Regions from separate parts of the Rummeliibacillus sp. JY-2-4R genome, predicted to be linked through region 2. Evidence: riboswitches for the same ligand, from Rfam matches in the RefSeq annotation. Region 2 holds a riboswitch; each other region holds the start of a gene.

Region 1 (4,223 bases), 230 kb from region 2:
ATATTACATTCACTTATTTTAGCGCGTGTTGCAAGAAGGCTTTTGTACGCTCATGCTTAGGATGATTAAATACATCATCTGGGGTTCCGTCTTCTACAATTACACCTTTATCCATGAAAACAATACGGTCAGATACTTCGCGGGCAAATTCCATTTCATGTGTCACGATAATCATCGTCAATCCCGTTTGTGCTAATTCTTTCATTACCTTTAACACTTCACCAACCATTTCTGGGTCAAGTGCTGAAGTAGGCTCATCAAATAAAAGCGCATCAGGCTGCATAGATAATGCCCTAGCAATTGCTACACGTTGTTTTTGACCACCTGATAATTGGTTTGGTCTCGCATTTAAATACCGTTCCATACCAACAGTATTTAAATACTTCATCGCTATTTCAGTCGCTTCTTCTTTTGAACGTCTTAATACCTTTGTTTGACCAACAATACAATTATTTAAAACATCCCAGTTATTAAATAAATTGAACTGCTGAAAAACCATGCCAAGATGTGTACGGTAATCATTAATATCATGTTTTTGATCAAGAATATTAGAACCTTTATAAATAATTTCACCGCCTGAAGGCGTCTCAAGTAAATTAATACAGCGTAGTAGGGTTGATTTACCAGATCCAGATGATCCTATGACACTTACTACCTCACCTTTATGTACTGCAAAATTAATATCTTTCAGTACTTCATGTGAACCAAAGGATTTACTCAAATGTTTGATATCAATAATTTTTTCCATCATACGTTCTCCTTTGCTTGCGATTTACGTGATGTAGGACGAGCAATTCCTGCTTCGTCAATCATTTGATAGTTAGCTTCACCTGCTAGCCTACGCTCGAAGAAACGTAAGATTTGAGTTGCAATAATTGTCATTACTAAGTAGATTAAACTTGCAATAATGAATGATTCAAAGTAACGGAAGTTGTTTCCTGCAATCGATTTTGTTTGAAAGAACAATTCAGTTACACCAATTACATTTAATACCGATGTATCTTTGATGTTCATAACATATTGGTTTCCTGTTGCTGGTAAGATATTTCGCATAACTTGTGGCAATACTACGTGAATCATTGTTTTCCAATGATTCATCCCAATTGCACGAGCTGCTTCAAATTGACCTTTGTCAACACCAATAATTCCGCCACGAACGATTTCAGCCATATATGCGCCTGTGTTTAATGAAACGATAAAGACTGCCGCAAATGTTCGATCCATATCAAGTCCAAACAATAGGTCTGAACCGTAATAAATAACCATCGCTTGAACAATCATAGGCGTACCACGGAAAAATTCAACATAAATTGATAAGATTGTGTTGATGAATTTAATCAACCACTTTTTAGTGCCTCCTGTCCCTTTTGGAATCGTATTGATGACGCCAATAATCAAGCCGATTAATGCGCCTAAAATAGTCCCGATTGTAGAAATAACCAGTGTCATCCAAGCGCCTCGTAAGAACATCGGCCAGTTATTCGTAATGATATTTATAAACCATTCTAATGTCATCTTTATTTTCCTCCTTAAAGACAAACACTACCGACTGCTTCATTCACAATCGGTAGTGTTTTTAAATCTGAAAGCTATTTAGCAGCTGGTTGATTTTTGATCGCATCATCCATAATTTTGATACGTTCTTCTTCTGAAATACCTTTTAGAATTTCATTGATTTTCGCTGTTAATTTGCTATCTTTTTGTACACCTACAGCAATTGCAGTGTCTTCTTCTGATGTTTTAAATCCATTACCGTCTGCAAATTCGACCATTGCAAATTTATCATTAGCCGCTGTAGCTGACACTGCTTCAGGCTTTTCAGATACATATGCATCTATTTTGCCTGCTTCAAGTGCTACACGCATAGCTGGAAAGTTATCCATTGCTGTTTCTTTTTTAACCCCTTTAATTTGGTCAATCACACTGTAGTGGAAAGTATTTAATTGAGCAGTAACTTTTGCTCCATTAAAGTCAGCAATTGAAGTTGCAGTTTCGTATTTGCTGCCTTTCTTCACAACCATTACTAAGTTTGATTTGTAATATATATCAGAGAAATCTATTGTTTGCTTACGCTCTGCAGTTGGTGACATGCCAGCGATAATAGCATCAATTTTGCCAGATGTTAATGATGGTACTAGACCATCCCATTCTGTTTTAACGATTACTAATTTTTTGCCTAATCCATCGGCAATTTCCTTTGCAATTTGAACATCGTATCCACCTGCATACTCCGCATTTCCTTCAATAGCAACTGCACCATTAGAATCATCCGCTTGTGTCCAGTTAAAGGGTGGATATCCTGCTTCCATTCCTACAGTAAAGGTATCCTTACTTTCACTACTTCCTGATGATTTAGAATCTTTTGAATCTGATGAGCCGCATCCTGCTAATACAAGAATGGCCATCAATAAAACACTAGATAATAATGCCCATGTTTTTTTCATATTTCCCTCTCCCTTTAAAAAGAATACCCCTTATAATCCGTGCTAAGAGTAAAAATGGCTATAAAAAAAGGACTCTGAGTTGAACTCAGGTCCCAGAATATTCTCTAGTCCTAAATCCTCTACTTTTATCCCATAATGAGATAGCACAACTCAATAAACCAGGGAAGTTTATTGAGACAGTCCTGCAATTATTCACTGCAGACCCAGCATGTAACCTTGAGATCAATTACAAACTTCGGCAACATTTCCTTCTTCTTAAGTTTCATCGTTTTCTCTAACTCCGCTAAGAACTAATAAATATCGCGCCTCTACCTCACTAAAATAAGTGAGGTTGTATATTATTGTTGTGAACAGTCTACAATACTAGCATTCTCATGTCAACTAGTCTTACATTTTTCTTAGACTTTCATTCAATTCTACTTGTAGATTCCCATAGGCTATAATTATTCGCCCTCTTTTAATATATCTGCATCCACAAATTGAACTTCTCCAGTCATTGCATCAATTTTTTGGATTCTCCCTTTATTTTGGAAAGAAACAATGTAATCTAATCCATATACTGTAACTTCTTCATCTTCCTCATCATAACTAAAAGTCCGTGCAAGCTTCATTTGTAGTTGTTCTTTAAATAGAGCATCTGCTTGTTCTAATGTTATGTTTGGATTCATATCTAAAGAAGTCAATTCTAATTCGTTTGGTAATGTAATGGTGCAATCACGGATAAGCCCTGTATATATACCGACGTTTACATGGATTGAATAATCTTCAATACGAATGCCTTTGTGATAACGTATAAAGGTAAATGTTGTGAATGGTTCAAAATCGATGTCTTCTTCATCAAAGTCATCCTCAACATCCTCTTCCATCATTTCAAGCTCTTCAAAGAATTGGCGCTCTTCTTCAGATAAATCTTCTTCACTTAAAATATCGAAGTCATCTTCCTCTTCTAACTGTTCTTCTAGTAAATATTTTTCATGTATATCCCCAATTACAGTTTCTAAGAAAATTTTCGCATTGTTTTCTAAAAGATCTACGGGTAATTCTGCATCTAATTCTGCCCATTTCACCAATGACTCATAGTCCAGTTGCATTTCATCAGTTTGCTCAATTTTAATAATTGGTTCAGAAAGGCTTATATTATTGGCGTCCTCTGCTCTGTACCAGTAGCGTCCACTCTCATTTACTACTTGATACATATCATTTGTAACACCTAGTAAACTTTCAATAGATTTAGTAACTGTTACAGCTTCAAACGCATGTGCATCCATAAAATCACCAGTGAAAGCTGCATCACCAGAAACGATGTGACCATCTACATGAACACCCATAAATTCTTTTTTAGGATAATATACAAGCTCCATCTCGCCATTCTCTTCATAAATACCAAGCTCTACTAAGGTATGCTGACAAATAATATTTTTTGCATCTTCTGCTGAGATTTGAATATCTGGGTATGCCAATTGATAGTAGGATTGGAATAATGTCGCTGAAAGTACAAAGCCTTGCTTGTTTATTTCAATAGTTGCACCGGAATTAGGTAAAAATAGATTTAGTGCAACATCTTTTGCTTCAAAGACAATCAAATAAGATATGCCGTTCCATTCAGTCATCATATTAAAATGTAAGGAATCACGGCAAAACTCTTTTACAAAATCTTCTGCACATCCTATTAACTCATCAGGTGTCAATTCTTCATATTCATCTAAAGAAATATCATTATTTTCCATAATTTCATCCATATCAATCATAAATGACGTTAGCTTTTCATCGTCAGATAAT
Region 2 (4,223 bases):
TATGATTTCTTCTATGAAGCTTGAGGTAGGGGGGATCGTCTATGCAGCTGCTCCTTTTAACGGATGGTATATGGGCACTGAAATCGGTGCTCGTAACTTGGCAGATGAATCTCGCTACAATCAATTACCGATTATTGCAGAGAAAATGGGATTAAATACGTCTTCGAACTCAAGTCTATGGAAAGACCGTGCGTTAGTGGAGCTCAATGTTGCAGTACTTCATTCTTTTAAGGAAGACGGTGTAAGTATTGTGGACCATCATACTGCTGCGCAACAATTTAAACGATTTGAAGCAAATGAAGAATCTGCAAATCGTGATGTTACGGGCAATTGGACATGGCTGATTCCACCCTTGTCACCTGCTACAACGTATATCTTCCACAAACCATTTGATAATACGAAAAAGTCTCCATCATATTCTTATCAGAAAAGTCCTTATTGAAATATTTGAGGGTTGCCCTGGCGTAAATAATCTAAAAATTAAATGAAAAGGGAGCAAACGTATTGTTGCTCCTTTTTGTCTTCTATTTCTCAGGTGTTACAAAGCGGTCTTTTGCTGATATCCAGGCAGCTATAAATAACCCTATTACGACAATAGCGTAAAGCATATTTGCCACATGAAAGCTGCTCCATAAATCATGAACGTATCCATAAAGTACGGGACCTATTGCAGCAAGTAGATAGCCAATGGATTGTGCAGTCCCACTAAGTTCTGCAGCTTCTATTGCATTTCGGGAACGGAGTGAAAAGAACATCATTACAAGACCGAATGATGCACCACCTGCAAGGCCAATTAGAACCATCCAAATAATCGTTAGAGACGTCCAGTTCAGCAATATTCCTGTAAAGCCAATTACATAAAATATAGTAAACAATGCTACTAAAGGACGTTGGTCTGTCCTACGCCCAGCGAGTATTGGAATCAGGAATGTCATAGGTAATTGTGAAAATTGCAAAATAGAGAACATCCAGCCCGCTTGACTTGCGCTCATACCTTGGGATTCTAACATTGCTGGAATCCAAGCAGCTGTTGTATAGAAGATAAATGATTGTAAACCCATGGCTACAGTGATAGCCCAAGTTAAAGGATACTTCCATATAGGTTTTCTTCCATTTTGTTTTTTTTCTTTTTCCTTTAATTCCGCTTGCTTCCTAACATGAGGTAACCATACGGCGATGGCGATTATGGTTAAAACAACCCAACACCCAAGAGCGCCTTTCCATCCTAAAGAAGTACTAGCTATTGGATAACTAACGCCTGCTGCAACACTTGCTGTAACGTTCATAGAAAGTGTGAAGATGGACGTTAATAGTCCTACTTGAAAAGGGAATTTTAGCTTGATTAGCGCAGGTAGCAATACATTACCAAAGGCAATTGCAATCCCGATTAATCCAGTTCCAATTAATAGGGAGAAAGTATTTCCAAGTGAGCGACTGAGAATCCCTATCGCTAAAATAATCATGGCACCAAGCAGTGTTTTTTCGAACCCAAAACGACTAGCCAATTTAGGGGCAAATGGGGATACAATCGCAAATGCTAGTAATGGGATTGTCGTGATGAACCCTGCTAATACATTTGAAATATCCAAACCTTCTTTTATGTAGGAAATAATAGGACCAACAGAAGTGAGTGGAGAACGTAGTGTAGAAGCAATGAAAATAATACCAAGAACAAGAAGCCAAGTACTTCGATTCCATGGTATTTTTTTGCTATTTCGAGTTGATTGTTGTGAAGCCAAGCTACATAACCTCCTCGTAAAACAGATTCTTTTAGCAACAGTATCATTAATAGAGAGTAAATTTCAATATTTAGTAAAAAATTAGAAAGCTAAGGTATTATAAAACTTAAATTGTATCTTTAAATCTATCAATTTACATCTTGTTAATAGAGCTTCTCTGTACTATAATGGGGAGCGTAATAAAAATTATATATTGCATGCCTCATCCAATAGATGGGGTAGAGGTCGCGATCTTCATAAGTATAATCGACGAGATGAAAAAGCATTATTGACTCGATTAAAAAGGGAATATCGCCGAAGTATTGTTAAGCTTTTTATTGGCAATGCTGGGGCTGTTATCGAAAGGGACAGAACTGTCACGCAAAAAATGCGTGTTGAGCTATCTTTATCAAGGTTGATGGGGAATTTAGATACCATCCACAAATATTTTGCGGTGGTTTTTTTATTTTCCTTTACCCGCCTCATCAGCAATGAAAATCGGAAAGAGGAGAATTATGAGTACAAAAAATACAGGCGATAGCGTTCAGCAGAGCTTAAATAGAGGATTAAAAAGTCGCCATGTTACGATGATTTCACTCGGTGGAACCATTGGTACAGGATTGCTACTTGCGAGTGGTAACTCAGTTGCTACTGCAGGACCAGGTGGCGCGATAGTAGCTTATGGTTTAATTGGGATAATGGTATTTTTCCTAATGACTAGTCTTGGAGAAATGGCTGCTTATATGCCAGTTTCAGGTTCATTTAGTACGTATGCATCAAAATTTATCGATCCAGCATTAGGCTTTGCATTGGGTTGGAACTATTGGTATAACTGGGCAATTACTATCGCAGCAGAAATTTCAGCTGTATCTATTGTGATGAAATATTGGTTCCCTGATAGTCCTTCCTATATATGGAGCGCATCATTTTTAATTCTTATTTTTGTTTTAAACTACTTATCTGTTAATAGTTTTGGCGAAAGTGAATATTGGTTTGCTTTTATCAAGGTAGCTACGGTTATCATCTTTATTATTGTAAGTTTCTTAATGATCTTTGGTATCCTTGGTGGACATGCACCGGTTGGGTTTACGAACTTCTTTAAGGGAGATGCACCTTTCCATGGTGGATTCTTTGCGACATTTGGTATTTTCTTAGCTGCAGGTTTCTCATTCCAAGGAACTGAATTACTTGGTGTTACTGCAGGCGAAACAAAGAACCCAAGCAAAACAATTCCAAAAGCAGTGAAACAAGTTTTCTGGCGTATTTTGCTATTCTATATTTTAGCGATTTTGGCAATTGGTTTGTTAATTCCATATACAGATCCACGTCTTGCGAATAGTGATGATGTAACTGTAAGTCCATTTACATTAGTATTTGAAAATGCAGGGATTGCCATTGCTGCATCTATTATGAATGCAGTCATTTTAACAGCAATTCTTTCTGCTGGTAATTCAGGTTTATATGCATCATCACGTACGCTTTGGGAATTAGCGATGGAAGGTCATGCACCTAAAATATTTAGAAAGCTAAACAAACGAGGAGTTCCAGTGGCGGCACTTGTTGCCACAGTGCTTGTAGCATGTCTATCATTTTTAGCATCCTTATTTGGTTCAGGTACAGTCTATACATGGTTATTAAATGCTTCAGGTATGTGTGGATTCATCGCATGGCTTGGAATTGCGGCTAGTCATTATCGATTCCGCAAAGCGTTTATAGCACAAGGTCATGATTTATCTGAGTTACCATATCGATCTAGGTTCTTCCCGTTTGGTCCAATTTTTGCATTTGTCTTATGTGCAGTTGTTGTATTAGGTCAAAATTATACAGCATTCACAGGTGGACATATTGATTGGTACGGAATATTAGTATCGTATATTGGCTTACCAATTTTCCTAATCCTTTGGTTCGCCTATAAATTGAAAAACAAAACAAAGATAGTAAAGTTAGAAGAAGCAGATTTGACATCAAATCGTCCAATTAAAGACTAATCAAAAGGCTAATCTCTTGTAGGGTAAAATACCTATATTGGATTAGCCTTTTTATCATGATTATTTTTAATTGAAATGAAAAATACGATAAAAATACATCAGAACGTTCGTAGATTAGCCTAATTTAAGCCGCTAAAACTGTAAATATTCGGTTTTTCGGAGATTTCTGAATTATTTTATATTTTGTGTTTTGTTGAAAAATAATACTTTCATGCTATAATTGTGACATTCTTAATATTACAACAAAATATCATTCACTCATATAATAGCGAGAATATGGCTCGCAAGTTTCTACCAGCTCACCGTAAATGAACTGACTATGAGAAGCAATATAGATTGGAAATAGACTATTCTATTTACCAATCCCATCGACTAAACTCGAAGGACTTGCTCCACTCATAGATGACTGGATGCAAAGTACTTCGAGTTTTTTTATTTAAAAGCGGAACACGCCCGTTAAGCCCCGACAATCGTTGGAGGGCCCGAATCGAAAGCGTACTTTCAGCTTTCGACCGAG
Region 3 (4,223 bases), 1.3 Mb from region 2:
GTATCTAGCAAGTGTCTATTACGATTGAATAATGTATCAATATAAAATATTTATTATTTATATTTTGACTAGAAATCTTAGATGGAGATAAGTACTTCAAATTAACACCAAATTTGAATGAAAATGTTTACTCAGACTCCTAAGCAGTAGAAGAGGCTCATACTCTGTGCTCTATAGTTTATATTTCCATAATCTGGACAAGCCCTTTTATGAGGTGATTTGATGAATGAATTAATTAAACAAAAATTAGCAATTTTACCCGATCAACCCGGATGTTATTTAATGAAAGATCGTCAAGGTACGGTAATTTATGTAGGAAAAGCGAAAGTATTAAAAAATAGAGTACGCTCTTATTTTACAGGAACACATAATGGTAAAACTCAACGTCTAGTAAGTGAAATAGAAGATTTTGAATATATTATCACTTCATCAAACAAAGAAGCCTTTTTACTAGAGTTAAATTTGATCAAATTACATGATCCAAAATATAATATCATGCTGAAAGACGATAAGACCTATCCATATATTAAAATTACCAATGAAAAATACCCGAGATTACTTACCGTTAGAAAAGTCAAAAAGGACAAAGGTAAATATTTTGGACCTTATCCAAATGCATACGCAGCCAATGAAACAAAGAAACTTTTAGATCGACTGTATCCATTGCGTAAATGTCAGACATTGCCAAATAGAGTTTGTTTGTATTACCATCTTGGACAATGCCTAGCACCATGTGTGAAAGAAATTGAAAAAGAAACGTATACGAAAATGGTACAAGAAATCACTAGTTTTCTAAATGGTGGACATACTACTGTCAAGGATGAATTACAAAAGAAAATGATAGAGGCATCTGAACAACTTGATTTCGAACGTGCTAAAGAATACAGAGATCAAATTGCACATATTGAAGCAGTAATGGAAAAACAGAAAATCACAACGAATGATTTTACCAATCGAGATGTTTTCGGCTATGCAGTAGACAAAGGGTGGATGTGTGTTCAAGTATTTTTTGTCAGACAAGGAAAATTAATCGAGCGAGATGTATCACTATTTCCATCTTATGGTGAGCCTGATGAAGAGTTTTTGACGTATGTCGGGCAATTCTATGAAAAAACTGAACATATAAAACCAAAAGAAATCCTTATTCCTCAGGAAATTGACGATGAAGTGCTTCAACAAGTATTAGATATTAAAGTAATAAAACCATTAAGAGGACAAAAAAAGGAATTATTAGATTTGGCTTCAAAAAATGCTCAGGTAGCAATATTAGAGAAATTCCAATTGATTGAAAGACAGGAACAACGAACAATTGGTGCATGTGAAGCGCTTGGACAAGCTATGAATATTGCAACACCTATTCGTATTGAAGCATTTGATAATTCCCATATATTTGGAGCAGATACTGTTTCAGCTATGGTTGTTTTTATAGATGGAAAACCAAGTAAAAAAGATTATCGCAAATTTAAAATCCAACATGCGGAAGCCCATGACGATTATGGTGCGATGCGCGAAGTTATCCGAAGACGTTATACTAGAGTGTTAAAAGAAGGCCTACCTTTACCGGATTTACTCGTGACGGATGGAGGAAAAGGACAAATGGAGGTTGCGCGAGAAATTTTAGAAGATGAATTAGGACTCGACATTCCAATCGCAGGTTTGGCTAAAGATGATAAGCATCAAACCTCGCAACTTTTATATGGCAATCCTCCTGAAATCATTCCATTGAAACGCACAAGTGAAGCATTTTATCTATTACAACGAGTACAAGATGAAGTGCACAGATTTGCCATAACATTCCATAGACAATTACATGAGAAAAACGCCATAACTTCTGTTTTAGATGAGATTCCAGGAGTTGGCCCAAAAAGGAAACAGCAATTATTGAAATATTTTGGTTCTATTAAGAAAATTAAAGAAGCAACTTTTGAAGAGCTGCAAGAAGCAGGTGTACCAAAAACTCTATCTCATACAATAATTGACTTTTTTTCGGGAAAATGATTGATAGATAGTCATTCGTATGGTATCTTAATAACACCAATTAAAAATCACTGATTTAGTGATGATAGAGGCGCGGATTTCAAGAGTATCCGACTGGAGGATGAATAGATCCTTAGAAGGTCGGCGAAAGGGGAGGCCGCCGAAGTTGCAAGTTTGCTAATTCCACCTTGCTGCTGGTTCTACATTGAAGAAATGTAGAATTGTCAGAATCGATTCCGGTTCTGGAGGGCTATCTCACATGAATGTTCTATAGAACGTGCATGCAAAGAGCAGCCTAATCACATTTGTGATAAGCTGCTCTTTTTTCTTTAGAAATCATTGTGAAAATCGCCCACATATAACTATGTAGGGGAGCGTTTTGATGAATACTTTAGTGGTTAAATTTGGCGGTACATCCGTCGCGACAACAAAAAAAATCATGAATGTCGCACAGCGCATTTTACATGAAATACAAAATGGCTATCAAATTGTTGTTGTTGTATCTGCAATGGGTAAAACAACAGATCAACTTGTTGAAATGGCCCACGAAATTTCTGAAACACCTTCAAAAAGAGAAATGGATGTCTTACTAACAACAGGTGAACAAGTAACTATATCATTGTTAACGATGGCTTTGCATAAGTTAGGAATTGCGGCTCAATCATTCACTGGTTGGCAAGCAGGAATCGTTACAGAACATGTGCCTAGCAATGCGCGCATTGAGAATATAGCGCCAAATGCTTTAAAAGAAGCTCTAAAAGCTGGGAAAGTTGCAGTAGTAGCTGGATTCCAAGGGATTGATGATGAAGGCAATATTACTACACTGGGACGTGGCGGTTCTGATACAACAGCTGTAGCTTTAGCAAGCGCACTTGATGCAGAGCGATGTGATATTTATACCGATGTTGATGGTGTGTATACGAGTGATCCTAGATATGTAAAAGGTGCGAGAAAGCTACAAGAAATGTCATATGACGAAATGCTAGAACTAGCTAATCTTGGAGCAGGTGTTTTGCACCCAAGATCAGTAGAGGTTGCTAAAAATCATAATATCAAAATGTCAGTACGTTCTAGCTATGAGGAAGTAGAAGGCACCATTTTGAAGGAGGAAGTTTCTGTGGAAAAAGATTTAGTGGTTCGTGGGGTTGCGTTTGAATCAGATATTATTCGATTAACTGTTTATTATGAAAAAGCTTATACTGGCTCATTAGCCAATATATTTACAACATTAGCCAAAAATCATATTAATGTTGATATTATTGTTCAATCTATTATTGAAGGAACAGAGCCTTCTGTTTCTTTCTCAGTGAAAAAAGAAAATTTACAAGATGCTTTAAATGTATTATCTGAGCATCAAAAAACCCTTGGTTATCACCATTTAGACCATGAAGGTGATCTTGCAAAAGTTTCTATTGTAGGTTCAGGTATGGTTTCAAATCCTGGGGTTGCTGCTTCGATGTTTGACCGTTTATATCGCGAAGGAATTCCGGTGAAAATGGTTAGTACTAGCGAAATTAAAGTATCAGTGGTTGTACCACAAGAAGATATGCTAAAAGCAGCAAATGCATTGCATGATGAATTTAACCTCTCAATCCAAGAAAAAATCGCTCAACAATAAGCGATTTGTTAAAATGAATAAAAAAAGGATTTCAAAGAAGTGTTTTACACACTTCTTTGAAATTCTTTTACTTTATCCTTCAATTTTATCTTTTAAATCCCATTTTATATGAAATTTCACAACGGATAGTTTCGGTTTTGTCTCCTCATAACACTCAGTGAGGAATCCGCAGCATATTTGTTGATGTTGAGCTAAAAAGCCTGCTTCTAATTTGAAACAACGTTGATCAAATTTAAGGATTTCAGGATCACCAGATAAAGTACAAAAAGCTTCACTTGCAGACACTTTATCAATCGATAAATCTCCCCATCCAGCTTCTTTAAAAAAGTCTACAGCTTCCTCTAATTCGTATAGCGGAAATTTACGCGCTAATTCTTTACCACACCAATATAGTATATCTTCTTCGTTTTTACCTAAAACTGAAGATAGTACATGATCGCGTATTAATTCGTAGCCAAATTGGGTAAATTCATTTTTTTGTTGAGTAGACATTGAAATCCTTCTTTCATAAATTTTTGTCCAATTTTTGTCTTGAAAAGAAGTAATAGATTTAAAAGAGAAATTTATGTACCTTTTCGAGAATATCAAAGAACTAAAGGGTTGATATAAATAGTTTATGTTACCTTGA
Region 4 (4,223 bases), 690 kb from region 2:
GAATCTTCTCTTCAATGATTTTCCACAGGTTTCGTTTGTTGAACTGTCCCATGTGGATGCTGAACTGGAGCATAGATTGAGTACAATTTGATCGGTCTATCACCTGTATTGATTAAATTGTGCCATGTTCCAGCAGGGATGATGAACGCATAATTATCCGCAACGTTTCTTTGGAAATTTAAATTTTCTTTGCTATTACCCATTTTCACGATTCCTTGCCCCTCTTCAATACGTATGAATTGATCGAGGTGAGGGTGAACCTCCAAACCAATGTCATCTCCTACACCAATGCTCATTAAGGTGAGTTGTAAATGATCACCCGTCCATAAAGCGGTGCGATAATTATTGTTTTGTTTTGTCGCTTGCTCAATGTTTACGACAAACGGATTTGGCCCATAATCCTTCAAGACAATTGGAGGATTATTTTGTTGCTGTGGAAAATCCATTCCAGGTGCATATCCCATATCGTATGGTGTTAATTGTCCCGAAAAATTTGGACTGTAAGGAGAAGGAGAGTAAGGCTGGACAGGCATTCCATACATATTATTCATATTACCTGTGCTATACATTGCTTGATTAGCACAATAAGGACATGAACTTGCATAGTAGTGATAATTCATTTAATCATTCCTTTTTTTAGGCTTCCTCAATCATTGTATTCAGTTAGGCAGATAATGTGATGCAATCTATAAAAAGAGGATATTTATGCCTTGCTCTTTTGTTCTCATAATCAGAAAGCTTACTAGTAAAAAAGTAAAAATAAAACCCCGTGCTAAGTGGATGCACAGGGTTTTTGCTATTTATCTATTATACAGTTGCCGCTTTTTCATTCACTGCTTGCAAAACTTCTTTTAATTGACTTGTTTCTTCATCATTTAAAGGAATAATCGGTAAGCGAGTTCCGCCAACAACAACTCCATTAAGATTTAATGCAGCTTTGACAGGTGCTGGGTTTGGTGCTGCAAATAGACCATTGAAAACCGGAAGAAGTCTACGGTGATCTGCAGCTGCTTCTTGTGTTTTACCGCTTTTGAATTTTGTAATCATTTCTTGCATTTCATTTCCAATGATATGAGATGCAACAGAGATTACCCCAGTAGCACCAATAGCGATTGCAGGTAATGTTAAACTGTCTTCGCCAGTGTAAACACTAAATTCTGCAGGTGTTTGGCTAATGGTTTCAGCCATTGCATCTAGATTACCAGCTGCATCTTTGATGGCAACGATATTTTGAATTTGCGCAAGACGAACGACTGTATCGACTGACATATTGATAACACTACGACCAGGGATATTGTAAAGTAAAATAGGAAGTTTTGTGCTTTCAGCAATTGTTTTAAAGTGTTGATACAATCCTTCTTGGGAAGGTTTATTATAATATGGAACGACGAGCATGATGCCATCGACACCTGTATTTTCTGCTTGTTTTGTTAACTCGATTGAAGCTCTTGTATTATTTGATCCAGTACCAGCAATGACTGGAACTCGTCTATTTACAACTTCTACAACAAATTTAAACAATTCTACTTTTTCGTCTGAAGTGAGAGTAGGTGATTCACCAGTTGTACCGGCTACTACTAAACCTTCAGTACCATTATCTATTAAGTAATTAATTAGTTCTCTAGTGGCTTGAAAATCAATGTCGCCATTTTGATCAAATGGAGTTACCATCGCAGTTAATATTTGTCCAAAATTCATTACTTCTCCACACCCTTTATTATTATTTGTAAAATAAACTAGAGGGAGAAGGGCAATTAGTAAGATAACGCAAAAAAGCAACAACGTGGCTACGTTGTTGCAGTAGAAACAATAAAACAAAATTATTTCTGTGCGTAAGATAGCCCTCCATATAGTTTCCTACATGACAGTTCTGTATTTATTCAATAACAGAACCAGCTTCAAGATGAATGAGTTTCTTTCCACTTCGGCAAATATCCCTTTTCACAATGGTCATCGAATCTCATCATTCTTGCATTGTGTACTAATGATATATGCTCCTCTATCCTTACTTCAAAAGAATATTGAAATAAGTGAATATTTAGTTGGTTAAATCATACCAGTATTTTCATGTGATTGCAACACTTATAATATAGAAAATAATACTAAGATATGTCCTAAAGATATTCACCATTTAATAGTATTATTAGAATTTGTCTTGATCAGTACGTGCGCTGTCTTCATGAATAATTGCATCACCGTTTGTTTCAATTCTTGCTTCTTCACGTTTTAATTGATCGGTAACTTGTTCGGTCTTTTCTATCTTATTCTTTCCAATAACTAATTCTTCGTTTATCACTGGTTTTTTCGTTACTTCAACTTTTTCTTCCACTATTGGTATACGGATAGATTCATCACCATCTATTGAATCTATTGGTGTAGTAGGATCTGCTGTGTTTAATGTAGCTGCTACCTCATCATCTACTTTGCGTCTTTCCACATACACTTCTTCATGTGTAACAGGAATATTAATTGTTTTTTGTTCTTCAACCACTTCCTTATGAACTTCGACCTCGCCGGTTTGAACAGGTTCTTTTTCTACATTCAGTTGTTCTTCACGAAGTTTCAGTGAGTGTTCTTCATCTGTTCCATAAGAATTAAGTGGTGACCTTTCGTATAATGGATCAGTTGGGTTGGATAAACTAGCTGCTACATTATCGGTAAGAAGTAAAATTTTCCCGTCATCGATTTCTTCTGCATAATTACGTGCTTCTGCATCACCCAAACCAAGTCCTAGTAAATATTCGTAATAAGTTCTTCCGTCTACATCAAAATCACCACGGAAAACGGAAAGAAGACTTTCGAAGAATCCTTTATCCTCATCCACATCTGCACCGCCAAAATCTTCAGAAGTTACGCCTGTTTCATTTTCGATAGCGGCAGGGGAAGGGAAGTCCTTTGTATTCGTCGCAATTGAAAGTTGGTCTAACGAATATCCCTTTTGTTCATAGTCATGAATCGCACGAATAACCTCCACTCTCGTATCATAAACACCTAAAACTTTTTTACTCATAAATAATTACCTCCGTTTTTTAGAGTTTTTTATCACTTCGTTTTACATATACCCGCAATGATGACGGCAAAACAAATAATGTTGAAAAGTAGTGATATTTTTGATGTGTAGCTCTAAAAAAGGACTAGTTTTTCTCATGTATTTTTTGGACAAGAGCGTATTTTGAATCGTTTATATTAGAATTTTTATAGGCAACTAACCGTTTTTAATTGAACGGTTAATTGCCTATTGTGTATCGAAATATGAAAATGAGAAAAACTAAAAACCCACAAGTTTATTATGTGCTTATTGTTTGAAACAAACCATTCAAACAAGACAAGTTAATTACTATTTTAAAGTAGGTAATATTTGACTCGTATGATAAATGCTAATCTATCCATACTTCTAACAAGGTGAAAAAATTAGAGACGGGAGGAATTGGATAAAAAGGTAATAAATAATTGGGAATATTATGTAATGAAATATACCCTCTGTATTGGTTAATGTAAACGCAATGTAAATATACCAAAAATAGATTTACTTTAAATTAATATTAAATACACAGTGGGATAACATTTCACCTTTAATATGGGATTTGTAAGAGGCAAGATAAACAGAACGGACTCGATAAAGGGAGGAAAAGAAAGTGAAGTTTTCAGGTTTAAAAATGTCAATGGCAGGTTTAGTAATAGCAGGTGCTTTAGCTGGATGTGGCAATGCTCAAACTAGCAGTGATAATACAAAAACAAGCGGTACAGATAAAACAGCTGAAAAACCAGCAACTACAGAATTATCTGGTTCAGTTACAGCAGCTGGTTCAACTGCTCTACAACCTCTAGCAGAAGAAGCTGCAAATGCAATTCAAGGTACAAACCCTAATCTAACAGTAACTGTACAAGGTGGCGGTAGTGGTACTGGTGTAAACCAAGTAGCTTCTGGTGCAGTTGATATTGGTAACTCTGATGTTCCTTCAGCTGATAAATTAGAAGACAAATCTAAGGCAGGTAAACTTGTTGATAACAAAGTAGCAGGTATTGCTTTTGCTATGGTAGTAAATAAAGATGTTAAAGTTGATTCTTTAACTGAAGCACAAATTCAAGACATCTTCTCTGGTAAAATTAAAAACTGGAAAGAAGTTGGCGGTAACGATGAAAAAATCAACATTATCAACCGTCCAGCATCTTCAGGTACACGTGCAACATTCGAATCAATCTTCATGAAAAACGCTAAAATC

What was found. A riboswitch is a leader RNA that binds a small molecule or an ion and turns the genes downstream of it on or off. The one in region 2 is predicted to bind lysine.
Region 1: it holds a riboswitch for lysine, as region 2 does, so the genes downstream of both, ACWV26_RS19625 (transporter substrate-binding domain-containing protein) here and ACWV26_RS00790 (amino acid permease) in region 2, are expected to answer to the same signal.
Region 3: it holds a riboswitch for lysine, as region 2 does, so the genes downstream of both, ACWV26_RS14120 (aspartate kinase) here and ACWV26_RS00790 (amino acid permease) in region 2, are expected to answer to the same signal.
Region 4: it holds a riboswitch for lysine, as region 2 does, so the genes downstream of both, dapA (4-hydroxy-tetrahydrodipicolinate synthase) here and ACWV26_RS00790 (amino acid permease) in region 2, are expected to answer to the same signal.

What each region holds. Positions count from the first base shown of each region.
Region 1 covers NZ_CM132623.1:3,974,014-3,978,236, forward strand. Annotated here, with positions in the region: gene ACWV26_RS19615 (amino acid ABC transporter ATP-binding protein) at 14-748, opposite strand; gene ACWV26_RS19620 (amino acid ABC transporter permease) at 748-1,515, opposite strand; gene ACWV26_RS19625 (transporter substrate-binding domain-containing protein) at 1,590-2,444, opposite strand; lysine riboswitch at 2,578-2,763, opposite strand; gene ACWV26_RS19630 (hypothetical protein) at 2,888-4,223, opposite strand, start outside.
Region 2 covers NZ_CM132623.1:162,781-167,003, forward strand. Annotated here, with positions in the region: gene ACWV26_RS00780 (nitric oxide synthase oxygenase) at 1-442, shown strand, start outside; gene ACWV26_RS00785 (CynX/NimT family MFS transporter) at 525-1,739, opposite strand; lysine riboswitch at 1,951-2,129, shown strand; gene ACWV26_RS00790 (amino acid permease) at 2,234-3,706, shown strand; purine riboswitch at 3,945-4,046, shown strand.
Region 3 covers NZ_CM132623.1:2,879,602-2,883,824, reverse strand. Annotated here, with positions in the region: gene uvrC (excinuclease ABC subunit UvrC) at 223-1,998, shown strand; lysine riboswitch at 2,056-2,238, shown strand; gene ACWV26_RS14120 (aspartate kinase) at 2,360-3,595, shown strand; gene ACWV26_RS14115 (DUF2507 domain-containing protein) at 3,668-4,087, opposite strand.
Region 4 covers NZ_CM132623.1:3,510,285-3,514,507, reverse strand. Annotated here, with positions in the region: gene ACWV26_RS17245 (cupin domain-containing protein) at 12-620, opposite strand; gene dapA (4-hydroxy-tetrahydrodipicolinate synthase) at 808-1,698, opposite strand; lysine riboswitch at 1,831-2,010, opposite strand; gene ACWV26_RS17235 (YsnF/AvaK domain-containing protein) at 2,144-3,010, opposite strand; gene ACWV26_RS17230 (phosphate ABC transporter substrate-binding protein PstS family protein) at 3,657-4,223, shown strand, end outside.